DNA from 2 places in the Pantoea sp. X-Soil-OKNW-556 genome. Region 1 is predicted to be linked to the other one. Evidence: riboswitches for the same ligand, from Rfam matches in the RefSeq annotation. Region 1 holds a riboswitch; the other holds the start of a gene.
The links. Region 1 has a riboswitch for thiamine pyrophosphate ahead of AC6I8T_RS23005 (FAD-dependent oxidoreductase). Riboswitches for the same ligand answer to the same signal wherever they lie in the genome.
Positions count from the first base shown of each region.

Region 2: another riboswitch for thiamine pyrophosphate. It lies ahead of thiC (phosphomethylpyrimidine synthase ThiC); the one in region 1 lies ahead of AC6I8T_RS23005 (FAD-dependent oxidoreductase).

Region 1 is NZ_AP035991.1:499,432-506,692, reverse strand. Features, by position in the region: gene iolG (inositol 2-dehydrogenase) at 1-170, opposite strand, end outside; gene AC6I8T_RS23010 (LacI family DNA-binding transcriptional regulator) at 407-1,432, shown strand; TPP riboswitch at 1,664-1,783, shown strand; gene AC6I8T_RS23005 (FAD-dependent oxidoreductase) at 1,912-2,856, shown strand; gene thiS (sulfur carrier protein ThiS) at 2,840-3,037, shown strand; gene AC6I8T_RS22995 (thiazole synthase) at 3,040-3,807, shown strand; gene AC6I8T_RS22990 (HesA/MoeB/ThiF family protein) at 3,810-4,778, shown strand; gene AC6I8T_RS22985 (ABC transporter ATP-binding protein) at 4,775-5,494, shown strand; gene AC6I8T_RS22980 (ABC transporter permease) at 5,475-6,212, shown strand; gene AC6I8T_RS22975 (ABC transporter substrate-binding protein) at 6,222-7,157, shown strand.
Region 2 is NZ_AP035990.1:276,380-283,640, reverse strand. Features, by position in the region: gene hemE (uroporphyrinogen decarboxylase) at 1-204, opposite strand, end outside; gene nudC (NAD(+) diphosphatase) at 244-1,017, opposite strand; gene AC6I8T_RS01250 (Rsd/AlgQ family anti-sigma factor) at 1,081-1,587, shown strand; TPP riboswitch at 1,676-1,777, shown strand; gene thiC (phosphomethylpyrimidine synthase ThiC) at 1,855-3,780, shown strand; gene thiE (thiamine phosphate synthase) at 3,777-4,412, shown strand; gene AC6I8T_RS01235 (aminotransferase-like domain-containing protein) at 4,475-5,896, opposite strand; gene AC6I8T_RS01230 (DUF1127 domain-containing protein) at 6,071-6,259, shown strand; gene rpoC (DNA-directed RNA polymerase subunit beta') at 6,321-7,261, opposite strand, start outside.

The DNA of each region.
Region 1 (7,261 bases):
AGGATGGTGGCGAGGTCGGCAACTGTCGCGCCATACTTCTCGGCCAACGCTGTCGCTGCCGGAGCATAGACATCCATAACATACGCCAGCCGACACTGCGGATGGGCGGCGATATTTCCTGCGTGGATCTGGCCGATACGACCGGCACCCAATAAAGCGACATTCAGCATTGGTTATTCCTCGGGGGTAGAAAGGTTGTGGCGTTATTAATCGATGCGGGTGCAGATCAAGTCAAAACAAAGCCCCGGCGGCGTGATGAATTGATGAGGTAGATCACAGGCTTTTTTGATGTAACTAACATCAAATGTGAATAATTACTTGTATTTCATGCGCTTGATGGATTTGGCTTTTTGCCAGGATGTACGGATACTGATTGCCTGTGAGGTAGATGACATCAGGACATGCCATGAAGCAACATCACTGGAAATCGCCGTCGATCAAACAAATCGCGCAGGAAGCTGCCGTCAGTCCCGCCACCGTTGACCGGGTGCTGAATGGTCGCGAAGGCGTAAGGGAAGTGACGCGCAAAAAAGTGGCAGACGCGATGCAGCGGCTGGGATTGAACGCAGATACCGGCAACCCGAGTGCTAACAGAACGCGCATTGCGATTATTTGCGAATCCGGTTCCAGTTTTCTCCATCAGGTGGAGCAACAGGTACGCGCTGCTATCAATGATTATCCCCAGCTCCATTTCAGCCTCGATAGCGTGCCGAACGTGCAATTCAATGCCGAACGCTTCAGCCAACTGATTACCCGGCGAGCCGCCACCAGTAGCGGCATCATCCTGGTGTGTCGCGATGAGGTAAAAATAAATCGTGCGGTTAAAGCGGCGATTGATGATGGGGTCCCGGTCATTTGTCTGACCAGCGATCTGCCCAATTCGCGGCGCAGCGCCTATGTGGGTATCGATCAGGTCGCTGCCGGAGCCACTGCGGGCTGGTTTATGGGCCGTATGCTGCCCGCACAGCAATCGGGCAATATTCTGCTGATTTGTAGTTCGACCTATCGTACCCAGGAGGAGCGTGAGATTGGCTTTCGCCGCGTGTTGCGCGAGGCATTCCCCTGGTTAACCATTCGTGATCGCGTCAACATTAACGACGAAGCGGAAACCGCGTATCTCAGCGTAAAAAAATGGCTGGAGCGGGGGAACCCGTTGGCAGGGATCTACAACACCGCAGGCGGTAACGAAGGGGTGGCGCGCGCGTTAACCGATTTTGGCGTACAGGATCAGGTGATATTTATCGGCCATGAATTGAGTGAAGCGAGCCGACTGCTGCTGGAGAACGGCACCCTGGATTTGGTGCTCGGCCATGATATTCGTCGGGAGATCGATCTGTGCCTCGCCCTGTTGCAACAGCCGGGCAGCGGTCAGTCGTTCAGTGACAGCAAAATTCCGCTGCTCACCTGGCATCGCTACTCTTATTTTGCCTGACGGCTCAGGGGCAGAACACCACCCACAAAATGATCACGCCGAATATACACACCAGAATGGCTGAAATGATTGAATCAGCACACATAATTTACCTGCCGGATTTCAGGATGAGGGGACGAGAATACGCGCAAATCATGGAGAAAAATGGATGAACCTGAAACAGGGAATTTTTAAAGGTTAGGCTTTGTTGCCGGGCTTACACTTGACGTAGCCTGGCGGCTGCAATACAAATAGACGCGTCGGGGGAGTCTCGCTCAAGAGACTGAGAGGCTAAAAGCGCACTGCGCGGCTTAGCGACCCTTTGAACCTGACCCAGTTGATACTGGCGTAGGAAGACTGACAGCCTGTCATTTCGGCTGTCTGACATCGGGACGTTTTTCCGTTGCGCGTGTCATTTCCCTCCTCCTGTATCCCGGGTCTCAGTGCGAAAACTGAGAGGCCGATGTGAATTCTCCCCTTTGTATTACGGAATACCCGCTATGAGCCGCTGGTCTGTACTCGGTGGCGGTGTTGCGGGCCTGTGTGTGGCGACCTTACTCGTCGAACGCGGTGAACAGCTTGAAGTGATTAGTGATGACACGCGTCAGCCCGCCTCCTGGTTTGCCGGGGGTATGCTCGCACCCTGGTGTGAAGCAGAAAGCGCACCACGCGCCGTCATTGAGCTGGGGCAGCACTCCGCAGCCTGGTGGCAACAACGCGTCAGTTGCGTTGAACATCAGGGCACGCTGGTGGTGGCACCACCACGCGACAGCCAGGAACTGAACCGCTTTGCCCGCATGACCGAACAACATCAATGGATTGATCCGGCAGACGTGGAGCCAGCCCTCGCCGGGCGCTTTGCCCGTGGTCTGTTTTTTGCGCAGGAGGGGCATCTCGATCCTCGCCTGGCACTGAATGAAATGCGTGAAAAGTTGCAGCAACGTGGGGTGGCTTTTCACCACGGGAAGCCGTCGGGGCAGGTGATTGACTGCCGGGGCATCCATGCGGCAACAGCGTTGCCAGGCCTGCGGGCGGTGCGTGGCGAGATGTTGATTTTACACAGCGATGAGGTGCGCTTCTCACGCCCGATTCGTCTGCTGCATCCGCGCTTTCCCTGCTATCTGGTGCCGCGTCGCGGCGGCCATTTTATGCTCGGTGCAACTATGGTCGAAAGCCATGATGCCAGCCCGATCAGCGCCCGTGCCATGATGGAGTTGCTGAGCGCGGCCTGGGCCATCCACCCGGCGTTGGCCGAAGCGCGTATTGTCGAAAGCGCCAGCGGTTTGCGTCCGGCGTATCCGGCAAATCTGCCGGAAATTCACTATCAAAACGGGACATTTTACCTTAACGGGATGTACCGCCACGGCTTCCTGCTGGCTCCGCTGATGGCGGAACAACTGATGCAGCGTTTAACTTCGGAACAACTTCATGAATATTCAGCTTAACGGTCGCCCGGTGCTGACGGCCGCCCGTACCCTGACCGAACTGCTGCGTGAGCAGCAGATTGACGTGGCCTGCGTGGCAACCGCCTACAACGGTACTTTTGTCCCCAAATCCCGCTACGACAGTCAGCAACTGGAAGAGGGTTGTCAGCTCGAAGTGTTATCACCGATGCAGGGGGGCTAATGATGTTTTATGGCTTTGAACCGCAATCCCGCTTTCTGCTTGGTACCGCAGGTTATCCCTCACCGGCAATTTTGCAGCAGGCGATTGCGGCTGGCGGCAGCGAGATCATTACTGTCAGTCTGCGGCGTGAAGGGGCCGCTGGGGCCGCCTTCCGTGAACTACTTGCGCAACTGGATGTACGCGTGCTGCCGAACACCGCCGGGTGCCACACGGTGCAGGAAGCCGTGACCACAGCGCAGATGGCGCGTGAATTGTTTAACACCCCGTGGATCAAGCTGGAGGTGATCGGCCATGCCGACACGCTACAACCTGATCCCTTCGCGCTGGTGGAAGCGGCACGCATCCTTTGCGCCGATGGCTTTCAGGTATTCCCCTACACCACTGAAGATTTGATCGTCGGTGAAAAATTGCTTGAAGCCGGCTGCGAAGTGCTGATGCCGTGGGGCGCACCCATCGGTTCCGGTCAGGGGCTACGTAACATTGATGGCCTGCGCGCGATGCGGGCCTGGTTCCGTGATGTTCCGTTAATTGTCGATGCGGGCATCGGTGCCCCCTCGCAGGCAGCACAGGCAATGGAGCTGGGTTTCGATGCCATTCTGCTCAATACCGCAGTGGCTAAAGCGGGTGACCCGGTGCGGATGGCAGGAGCCTTTCGCCAGGCGATCGAGGCAGGAAAAGCTGCCCATGACGGTGGCCTGATGGAGAAACGCGATATGGCTGCCGCCTCCACGCCGATCTTTGGCCTGGCGACTTTCGGCGGAGGAGGGTAATCATGGATCGCTACCAACGTCAGATGATGTTGCCAGAGATTGGCGAGCAGGGGCAGCAGCGGCTGAGTCAGGCTCGGGTGCTGGTGGTGGGCGCGGGTGGGCTGGGTTCCACGCTCCTGCCGTTGTTGGTGGGAGCGGGTGTCGGTTATATCCGCCTGTACGATGACGATGAGGTGGCGCTGCACAATCTGCACCGTCAGACGCTGTTTGATATGCAGGATGTGGCGCAACCTAAAGTCACCAGCGCGCAGCGCGCGTTGCTGCGGCGTAACCCACTGGTGCGGGTGGAGCCGTTGCCGTTGTCCTTAACCGCCAGCAATGTGCAGCAGGCGCTACATAATATCGATCTGGTGATCGACGCAGCGGATAACTTCGCCGTGACCTATCAACTGTCGGATGCCTGCCATCCATTGGGTATCCCTTTGATCAGCGCGTCGGTACTGGGGCGACAGGGTTATGTCGGCGGATTTTGCGGTTCAGCACCGAGTTACCGCGCGCTATTTCCATGTTTACCCACCAGTGCAGCCAACTGCAACACCGCAGGCGTGATGGGACCGGCCGTCGCCGCGCTCGGGGCGTTACAGGCGCAGATGGCACTCAGTGTGTTGCTGGGGTTTGCACCTTCGCCGCTGGGTTGCCTGGTCAACTGCGATTTTGTGCACTGGCATTTTCGCCAGTTCCGTTTTGATGGCGCAGGCGAGCCGGATCAACCTGGCGTGCCCTTTATTGATACCCGACTTCTCAGCGCTGAAGATTGCATTGTCGAGTTGCGGAGTCGCGAGGAAGCCCCGGTTAGCGTGGCGGCCTGGGCGCAACGCATTCTGCCACAACAACTTGACGCCTGGCAGCCACCTGCTGATCGGCGCATTGTGCTGGTGTGCGCCAGCGGGATTCGTGCTGCCCAGGCGGCAAGCGCGCTGGCGCAGCGTGGCTGCACCCGACTGGCGATTCTGGCGGCCAATCGACCATGAACCCGGATATTACGCTGCACGATCTCAGTTTTAGCTGGGGAGGGCACCCGCTATGTCAGCACCTCGATTTGCGGCTGCGTGGCGGTAAAACCACGGTGTTGCTGGGGCGCAGCGGCATTGGCAAAAGTACCTTGCTGCGTCTGGTGGCCGGTTTGCTGCAACCGCAACAGGGCAGCATACGTGGCATCAGCGACAGCGTGGCCTGGATGGGGCAGCAGGATTTGCTCTATCCGTGGTTGTCGGTGCAGGACAACGTGATGTTGGTGGCACGGCTGAATGGCGAAAAGCCAGACCGCGCACGGGCCTTGCATCTGCTGGAGCAGGTCAAACTGGCCGATGTTGCTCATGCCCGGCCCGAGACGCTTTCTGGCGGTATGCGGCAACGCGTGGCGCTGGCGCGCACCCTGTACGCCGAACGTGATGTGGTACTGATGGATGAACCTTTTGCCACTCTGGATGTGATGACCAAACTCAGCCTGCAAACGCTGACCGCGACGTTGTTGCAGGGGAAAACCGTGCTGCTGGTGACGCATGACCCGCTGGAAGCCTGCCGCATGGCGGATGACATTCTGCTGCTGAGTGGCCAGCCGTTGCGGATCGAAGCCTGGCCGGTGCCAGACGGCGCGGCTCCCCGCACGATCGATGATCCCGGCCTGTTGCAGGCGCAGGGCCAGTTGTTTACCCGATTGAATCAAGATGAAGAAAAATCTGTTTAGCGCCATTTACTTATTGGCGGTGTTGTTATGCGCCTGGCTGCTGGCGCGCCACAGTGGCGTGCCAAATTTTCTGTTGCCCGCGCCGCAGGCGGTGCTGGAGGCGTTGTGGCTGCATCGCGCGCTGCTGTGGCATCACTTGTTATATACCCTGGCGGAAATGGTGCTGGCGCTGTTGTTGGGCGTCGGTGCGGGGATAGTTTTTGCCGTGCTGATGGCGGGAAGTCCAACGATACGCCGCTTGCTGTTTCCGCTGGTCACCGCCAGCCAGGCGATTCCGGTGTTTGCGCTGGCCCCGCTACTGGTGCTGTGGCTGGGGTTTGGCATCGCGTCCAAAGTGGTGGTGGCGGCGTTAATCCTGTTCTTTCCTCTGTGTCTCTCCTTGTTTGATGGCCTGTGCCGCACACCGCCGGGCTGGCTGGAGCTGGCGCAAACCCTCAATGCTTCACGCTTTCGCCTGTTCTGGCAGGTGCGCTGGCCCGCCGCGCTGCCGCAATTTTTCTCCGGTTTACAGATGGCGGTGGTGCTGGCGCCGATTGGCGTGGTGATTGGCGAATGGGTAGGGGCCAGCGAAGGACTGGGCTACCTGATGATGCAGTCCAACGCCCGGCTGGAAACCGCCACCAGCTTCGCCGCGCTGTTGTTGTTACTGATTCTGGCGTTGCTGTTGTCTGGCGGCGTCGCCCTGCTACGTAAGAAAACCCTCTGGCACTCAACATAAGGATGCATTTTGAAAAACCTCGGTACGGTGATAACCGCGTTATTACTGCTGGTGACCTCCAGCGTTGCTCAGGCGAACGAAAAAGTTCGGTTGCTGCTCGACTGGTTCGTTAACCCGAATCATGCAGCCATTTTTGCCGCGCAATACAGCGGCGCGTTTAAAAAAGAGGGGCTGGATGTGGAGATGATCGCCCCGGCTGACTCCGCTTCAGTGCCCTTGCTACTGGCGGCCGGTAAGGCCGATCTGGCGATCAGCTATCAACCGCAGCTCTACACGCTGGTGGATAAAGACGTCCCGGTCATTCGCGTGGGTACGCTGATCAATCAGCCGTTAAACACCCTGACCACCGTTTCCGCTGATATCCATTCACTCAAGGATTTTGCCGGGAAATCGCTCGGTTATGCCATCCCTGGCTTTGAGGATGTCGCTATTCGCAACATGCTGAAATCGCAGGGGGTTGACCCGGACTCAGTCAAACTGATCAACCTTAATATGGATGCGGTGTCGGCGCTGCTGACGCACAAAATTGACGGGGCCATGACGGTGTACCGCAACTATGAGTTGCTGGACCTGCAAGACAAAGGCGCGAAGCCGGTAGTCTTTAAGCCGGAAGATTTTGGCGTTCCGGCTTATGACGAATTGATCATTCTGGCGAATCAGAAAACGGCGGCGCAGGATAAACGTATCCCGGCGTTTCTGCGCGGGTTGGATGCCGGTGTCGCCTGGTTACGCGCACACCCTGAGCAGGCATGGCAGGCGTTTATTAAGCAATATCCTGAACTGAATACGCCACTGAATCGTCAGGGCTGGCAGGCGACGTTGCCGTATTTTGCCAGCCACAGCGCAACGCTGGATACGCAGCGTTATCAGGCTTTCGCGCAATATATGAAAGCGAATGGGCTGATTCAGCAGGTGGCACCGATGACGCGTTACGCGTTGCAGTAGCGACGTGATGTATCACGCAATCATCTCGTGTCAGCAGGTGGCGGGAAAACCGCCACCTTTTGGCATTGCGTGCGATGAACTGTTCGGATTGCGTCTGAATTCGG
Region 2 (7,261 bases), on a different replicon from region 1:
CGCATAGCGACGCAGCGGTTGCAGCGTGACTTCACAGGCCAGCTCAGCATTTTTACACAGCGACATAAAGTCACCGGCCTCGGCGCGTGTGGCTTTATATTCCGGCAGATAACGCCCGGCTTGTCGCATCATCCAAACCGGGGTGACATCCACCGGCTGACGTAACAGGGCGCGCAGATAACGATCGTTCTTCAGTTCACTCATAATTGGCTCTCTCACTGACAGGGCGCCAGTGTAGCATTTTCACAGCGCGCTGGCGCGACAGTGGGCAACGGTATCTTCAATCAGACGTCGCGCGACGGTACCCGGCGGCGGTAATAAAGGTAACGCATCGTAGCGGAACCAGCCGGCATCCAGCAGTTCTTTGCCGTCATGCTGTAGCTCCCCGCCATCGTATTCCGCCATATAGGCCATCATCAGCGAATGGGGGAATGGCCAGGGTTGTGAGGTGACGTAACGTACGTTTTTCACTCGTACATTGCTCTCTTCCATCACCTCACGCGCCACTGCCTGTTCGAGGGTTTCCCCCACTTCAACAAAACCGGCCAGTACGGTGTAGACGTTGTTACGATGCTTTGCGTGGTTCGCCAGCAGGATCTCATCTCCGCGCCGAATCGCCACAATGATGCAGGGCGCGATTTGCGGATAATAGCGTTCACGGCAGTGACCGCACAGGCAAGCAAACTCACGTTTGCTCAAATGCATTTCGTGGCCGCAATAGCCGCACCAGCGATGCGAACGAAAGAATTCCGCCAGTTGCACGCCACGCCCGGCAAGCTGGAACAGGCCGACATCTTCGTCAATCAACTGGCGTACTGAGCCCATATTGTCAGAACGTGATTCACGCACCAGCCAGACGTTTTCACCCTGCCATTCGCCAATCACCATGCCGCTGCTGCCCGCCAGATCGAATTGTTCCGCCGTCCCGTGCGGCAGCTCACCCTGTGGCAGCCAAAGTTTTTGTTCATGGCTGACAATCCACCAGCCAGCGTCTACGCTTGAGATCTCACGTTGCATTTAAATCGTCATCCTTAGCGTCTATTCGCAGAATGAACCACTATAACCCACATGGAGCCTTGTATGCTTACTCAGTTAGATGACCTGACCGAGCGTGTAGGCCGCGGTAACGAATTGGTCGATTCATGGCTACACGCGCGTCGTCAGCTACTTGTGACTTACTACCAGTTGGTTGGCATGAAGCCCAAAAAAGATGCGTTGAGTGCCCTGGACGAACAGGCGCTGGATGCCTTTTGTCATAACCTGGTGGATTATCTCTCCGCCGGCCATTTCAGCATTTATGAACATATTATCAGTGAGATGCAAGGTGACAGCCCGATGATCGCCGCCGCGCAAATCTACCCGTCACTGGAAGCCAATACCGAACGAATGATGCAACTGTATGACGGCCATCTTCAACAGGCCATCACCGATGACAACTGCGTCACCTTCCAGCAGGCGCTGTCTGAAGTGGGTGAAGTGCTGGAGTCGCGTTTTACGCTGGAAGATAAGCTGGTGCATCTGGCATGGGACAATCAGCTGGCGCATACGCCGGTAGCGAATGAAAGCATCATCGCCCGCCCTGCTTAGCCGCCCGCATTTGTAAAAGACTTGTTATTCGTAAAAAGCCCTTCTATGCTACGAGGGCTTTTTTATTTTACGGTTTAACACCGTAAATATTTTCTTGTCGGAGTGCCCATTTTGGGCTGAGACCGTTAATTCGGGATCCGCGGAACCTGATCAGGTTAGTACCTGCGAAGGGAACAAGAGTAAATATCACAGCCGGTGCGCGCGCCGTTTCTGTTACTCCTTCCGGACTCCGGACAAGCAACTTCCATCATTTACAGGAAACTTGCTATGTCTGTTGTAAAAACTTCTCGTCGTGAACAACGCGCCCAGGCGCAGGAATTTATTGATTCCCTCCAGGGCACTGCCTTCCCCAATTCTAAACGTATCTGGATCACCGGCAGTCGTGATGATATTCGTGTGCCGATGCGTGAGATTCAGCTCAGCCCGACCCTGACCGGCGGCAGTAAAGATAATCCGCAATACGAAGCCAACGAACCGGTGCCGATATATGACACGGCCGGGGCTTACGGCGATCCGCATGCATCGATTGATGTTCATCGGGGGTTGAGCAAACTGCGCGCCAACTGGATCGCGGAACGCGGCGACAGTGAAACCATCGACCAGCTCAGCTCCAGCTATACACAGCAACGCCTGGCAGATGAGGGGCTGGATCACCTGCGTTTTGAACATCTGCCCCAACCGCGACGTGCCAAAGCAGGCCGCCGTGTTACCCAGTTGCATTATGCGCGTCAGGGCGTCATTACCCCGGAAATGGAGTTTATTGCACTTCGTGAAAACATGGGGCGCGAGCGCATCCGTGGCGAAGTGTTGCTACAACAACATCCTGGCCATAGCTTTGGTGCGCATCTGCCGGAAAATATCACCGCCGAGTTCGTGCGTCAGGAAGTCGCCGCAGGGCGAGCCATCATCCCATCCAACATTAACCACCCTGAATCTGAGCCGATGATCATTGGCCGCAATTTTCTGGTCAAAGTGAATGCCAACATCGGCAACTCGGCGGTCAGCTCCTCAATTGAAGAGGAAGTGGAGAAACTGGTGTGGTCGACACGCTGGGGGGCTGACACGGTGATGGATCTCTCGACCGGCCGTTATATCCATGAAACACGCGAGTGGATTTTGCGTAACAGCCCGGTGCCGATTGGCACCGTACCGATTTATCAGGCGCTGGAGAAGGTAAACGGCATCGCGGAAGATCTGAATTGGGAAATCTTCCGCGACACCTTGCTGGAGCAAGCCGAACAAGGCGTTGACTACTTCACCATCCACGCCGGCGTGCTGCTGCGTTATGTGCCGATGACGGCGAAACGTCTGACCGGCATCGTTTCGCGTGGCGGTTCAATCATGGCGAAGTGGTGTTTGTCGCACCATCAGGAGAGTTTCCTGTATCTGCACTTCCGTGAGATTTGCGAAATCTGTGCTGCCTATGATGTTGCTCTGTCGCTGGGTGATGGACTGCGTCCGGGTTCGATTCAGGATGCCAACGATGAAGCGCAGTTTGCCGAGCTACATACGCTGGGTGAGCTGACCAAAATCGCCTGGGAATATGATGTGCAGGTGATGATCGAAGGTCCGGGGCATGTGCCGATGCAGATGATTCGCCGCAATATGACCGAACAACTGGAACATTGTCACGAAGCCCCGTTCTATACCCTCGGCCCACTGACCACCGATATCGCCCCCGGCTACGATCATTTCACTTCTGGCATCGGTGCCGCGATGATTGGCTGGTTCGGCTGTGCGATGCTGTGCTACGTCACCCCGAAAGAACATCTGGGTTTGCCGAATAAGGAAGATGTGAAACAGGGATTGATCACCTATAAAATTGCCGCTCATGCCGCCGATCTGGCGAAGGGCCATCCTGGCGCCCAGATCCGCGATAACGCCATGTCGAAAGCGCGATTTGAGTTTCGCTGGGAGGACCAGTTCAATCTGGCGCTCGACCCACATACCGCGCGCGCTTATCACGATGAGACACTGCCGCAGGAGTCGGGCAAAGTGGCACATTTTTGTTCCATGTGCGGCCCGAAATTCTGCTCCATGAAAATCACCCAGGAAGTGCGTGACTTTGCCGCCCGTCAGCAGGCGGAAGCCCAGCCGATTGAAATCGGGATGGCGCAGATGTCAGATGCCTTCCGTAGCCGTGGCGGTGAGCTTTATCATGCCGCCGATGCCCTGAAAGAGGAAAATGTATGACCGCCGCCTTCCCCAGTACCGCCCCACGTTTAGGACTTTACCCGGTTGTCGATAGCGTTGAGTGGATTGCCCGTTTGCTGGAAGCGGGAGTACGCACCATTCAGCTGCGTATTAAAGATTGCGAAGATCATGAAGTGGAAGAGGCGGTGCGGGAGGCTATCGCACTCGGCAAACAATATCGCGCCCGCCTGTTTATCAATGATTACTGGCGCCTGGCAATTCGCTACAACGCCTATGGCGTGCATCTCGGCCAGGAAGATCTGGATGTGGCCGATTTGGAGGCAATTCGTCAGGCGGGCTTGCGCCTCGGCTTATCCACCCATGATGATGCCGAACTGGATCGGGCGCTGGCGCTGCGCCCCTCCTATATCGCGCTGGGGCATATTTTCCCGACACAAACTAAAGAGATGCCATCAGAACCGCAAGGCATTGCAGAGTTAACACGTCATCTGGCGCGGCTGGAAGGCATTTCAACGGTAGCCATTGGCGGTATTTCGTTGGCGCGCGCACCAGAGGTGCTGGCGACCGGCGTGGGTAGCATCGCGGTGGTTAGCGCCATCACTCAGGCACCCGACTGGCTGGCGGCCACGCGAGAGTTGCTGGCGCTGACGGAACCCACCGTCACGGCGTAAAACACGGCTGACGACGCGATTTATTGCGCACTAAATTGCGCGATAAATCGCGCCGCTACCGATCAGGCGCAGACCAACATCGCGCGTTCAATCGCAGCACCCACCAGCGCAATCGCCTGTTCGGTGGCATCGGTAATCGGTAGCGCATAGTTGAGACGCAGGCAGTTGCGATACTTACCCGATGCGGAAAACAGCGAGCCCACCGCCACCTGAATCTTCGAGGCGCGGAGTTCCGTGTTGAGGCGCACCGCGTCGAAGGCTTCCGGCAGTTCGATCCACATCAGAAAGCTACCCTGTGGGCGTGACACACAAATACCACACGGGAAATAGTGGCGTACCCAGCAGCTAAAGGTCTCGTAATTGCGTTGATAAACCTGGCGCATACGCCGCAAGTGCGGCCCGTAATGACCCAGACGAATAAACTCCGCCACCACATGCTGCGTCATGGTCGCGGAAGATCCGGTGCCGATATATTTCATGTGCAGCACCCGTTCGCGATAACGCCCCGGTGCAACCCAGCCGACACGCAGGCCAGGCGAGAGCGTTTTGGAAAACGAGCTGCACAGCAGCACTCGCCCATCCATATCCAGCGACTTAATACTGATGGGGCGCGGATACTCCCACGCCAGCTCTCCATACACATCATCTTCGATGATGGCGGCGTCGAAGCGTTGTGCCAACGTCAGTAGCGCCCGTTTACGCGCTTCCGGCATGATAAAACCCAACGGATTATTACAGTTAGGTACCACCACCACCGCTTTAATGGGCCACTGTTCGAACGCCAGCTCCAGCGCTTCAAGGCTGATACCCGTCACCGAGTCGGTCGGGATCTCAATGGCGCGAATACCAAAACCGCGTAGGGTTTGCATGGTGCCGTGGAACGTGGGCGATTCCACCGCAATGATATCCCCTGGCTGACAAACGGCGCGGATAGAAACCGACAATGCTTCGTGGCAACCGGTGGTCACCACAATGTCGTCAGCGCTAAGCTGGCAACCGCTATCAATCGTCAGGCGTGCGATTTGTTCCCGCAACGATGTCAGGCCCAACAGGGTGTCGTAGCTCAGCAGGTTGATATCCTGCTTCTGCGCCATACGACTCTGGATTTTCCACAGCGGTTTCAGCGTTGGCTGCGTCAGATCCGGGATGCCACTGCCCAGTTGGATCACGTCCCCCTCGATGCGACTGCTGAGCAGCTCCAGCACCGATTCCCACTGGGTGATCTCCACCGGGCGTTGAGCGGGACGGGTGATGGCAGGAACAGGCGGCGTGGCTTTACGTGTCGCCACAAAATAGCCGGAGCGAGGCTGCGGCACGATCAGCTGCTTCTCCTCCAGCAAATGGTAAGCCTGCTGGACAGTGCTGATACTCACACCATGTTCAATGCTGAGCGTACGCACCGATGGCAAGCGCTCTCCACTGCGATATAACCCTTGCTCGATGCGGTCTGAGAGCAAGCCCGCCAGATGCTGGTAACGCGTCATCGTATGCCTCACATGATTTCCAACAGGAAAAAACCAGTACAGATTGGATTAATTTTTACCATTCAGATTGGTCACAGCGCAATCTGTATGTTTAATAAATGTGTTTATTGAATCTGTATTGGAATAGGTGGAAAACGGACAATGCTTCTCAGACATCATACCGAGGGCAGGATTATGGAATTCGATCAAAACCGGGCGGCAAAACCCTTCAATATCACCTTACTGGATATCTTCCGAGCGGTGCGGCAGTTGGTGAAATCCTGGCATTTACGTCGGCAGACCCGACGCATATTGTCGCACCTCAGCGATACCCAGTTACGGGATATTGGGCTGACGCGCGGCGATATCGACCGCAGAAACTGAGAATACAGATGAAAAAAAACCCTGCCGAAGCAGGGTTTTTTATTGGCTAACTGACGAACGATTACTCGTCGTCGCTACCGCCGAGACCGGCGTTCAGCAGTTCAGCCAGGCTGGCAGAGGCTTCATCCGCAGTAACCTGCGGTGCAACCGGTGCTTCACCCGCCTGACGGCGACGCATACGATCCTGATGGTAAGCGTAACCGGTACCGGCCGGGATCAGACGACCCACGATAACGTTCTCTTTCAGGCCGCGCAGTTCGTCGCGCTTGCCTGCAACCGCAGCTTCGGTCAGGACACGCGTGGTCTCCTGGAACGATGCAGCAGAGATGAACGACTCGGTTGCCAGAGACGCTTTGGTGATACCCAGCAGGTCGCGCATGTAGGTGGCACCCAACTTGCCGTTCGCTTCCAGATCACGGTTAGAGATCTTGATGCGAGACACTTCAGCCTGCTCACCTTCCAGGAAGTCGGTGCTTCCGGCGCTGACGATGGTCGCTTTACGCAGCATCTGACGTACGATGACTTCAATGTGCTTATCGTTAATCTTAACGCCTTGCAGACGGTAAACTTCCTGCACTTCGTTAGTGATGTAACGGGTAACAGCATGAACGCCACGCAGACGCAGAATGTCATGCGGAGATTCCGGGCCGTCAGATACGACGTCACCACGTTCAACGCGCTCACCTTCAAATACGTTGAGCTGACGCCATTTCGGAATCATCTCTTCGTACGGATCGCTGCCATCAACCGGGGTGATTACCAGGCGACGCTTACCTTTAGTCTCTTTACCGAAGGAGATGATACCGCTGATCTCCGCCAGGATTGCTGGCTCTTTCGGACGACGCGCTTCGAACAGGTCGGCAACGCGCGGCAGACCACCGGTGATGTCCTTGGTACCGCCAGATTCCTGCGGAACACGCGACAGGGTATCACCTGCGCTGATCTTCACGCCATCTTCCAACTGAACAATCGCTTTGCCCGGCAGGAAGTACTGAGCCGGCA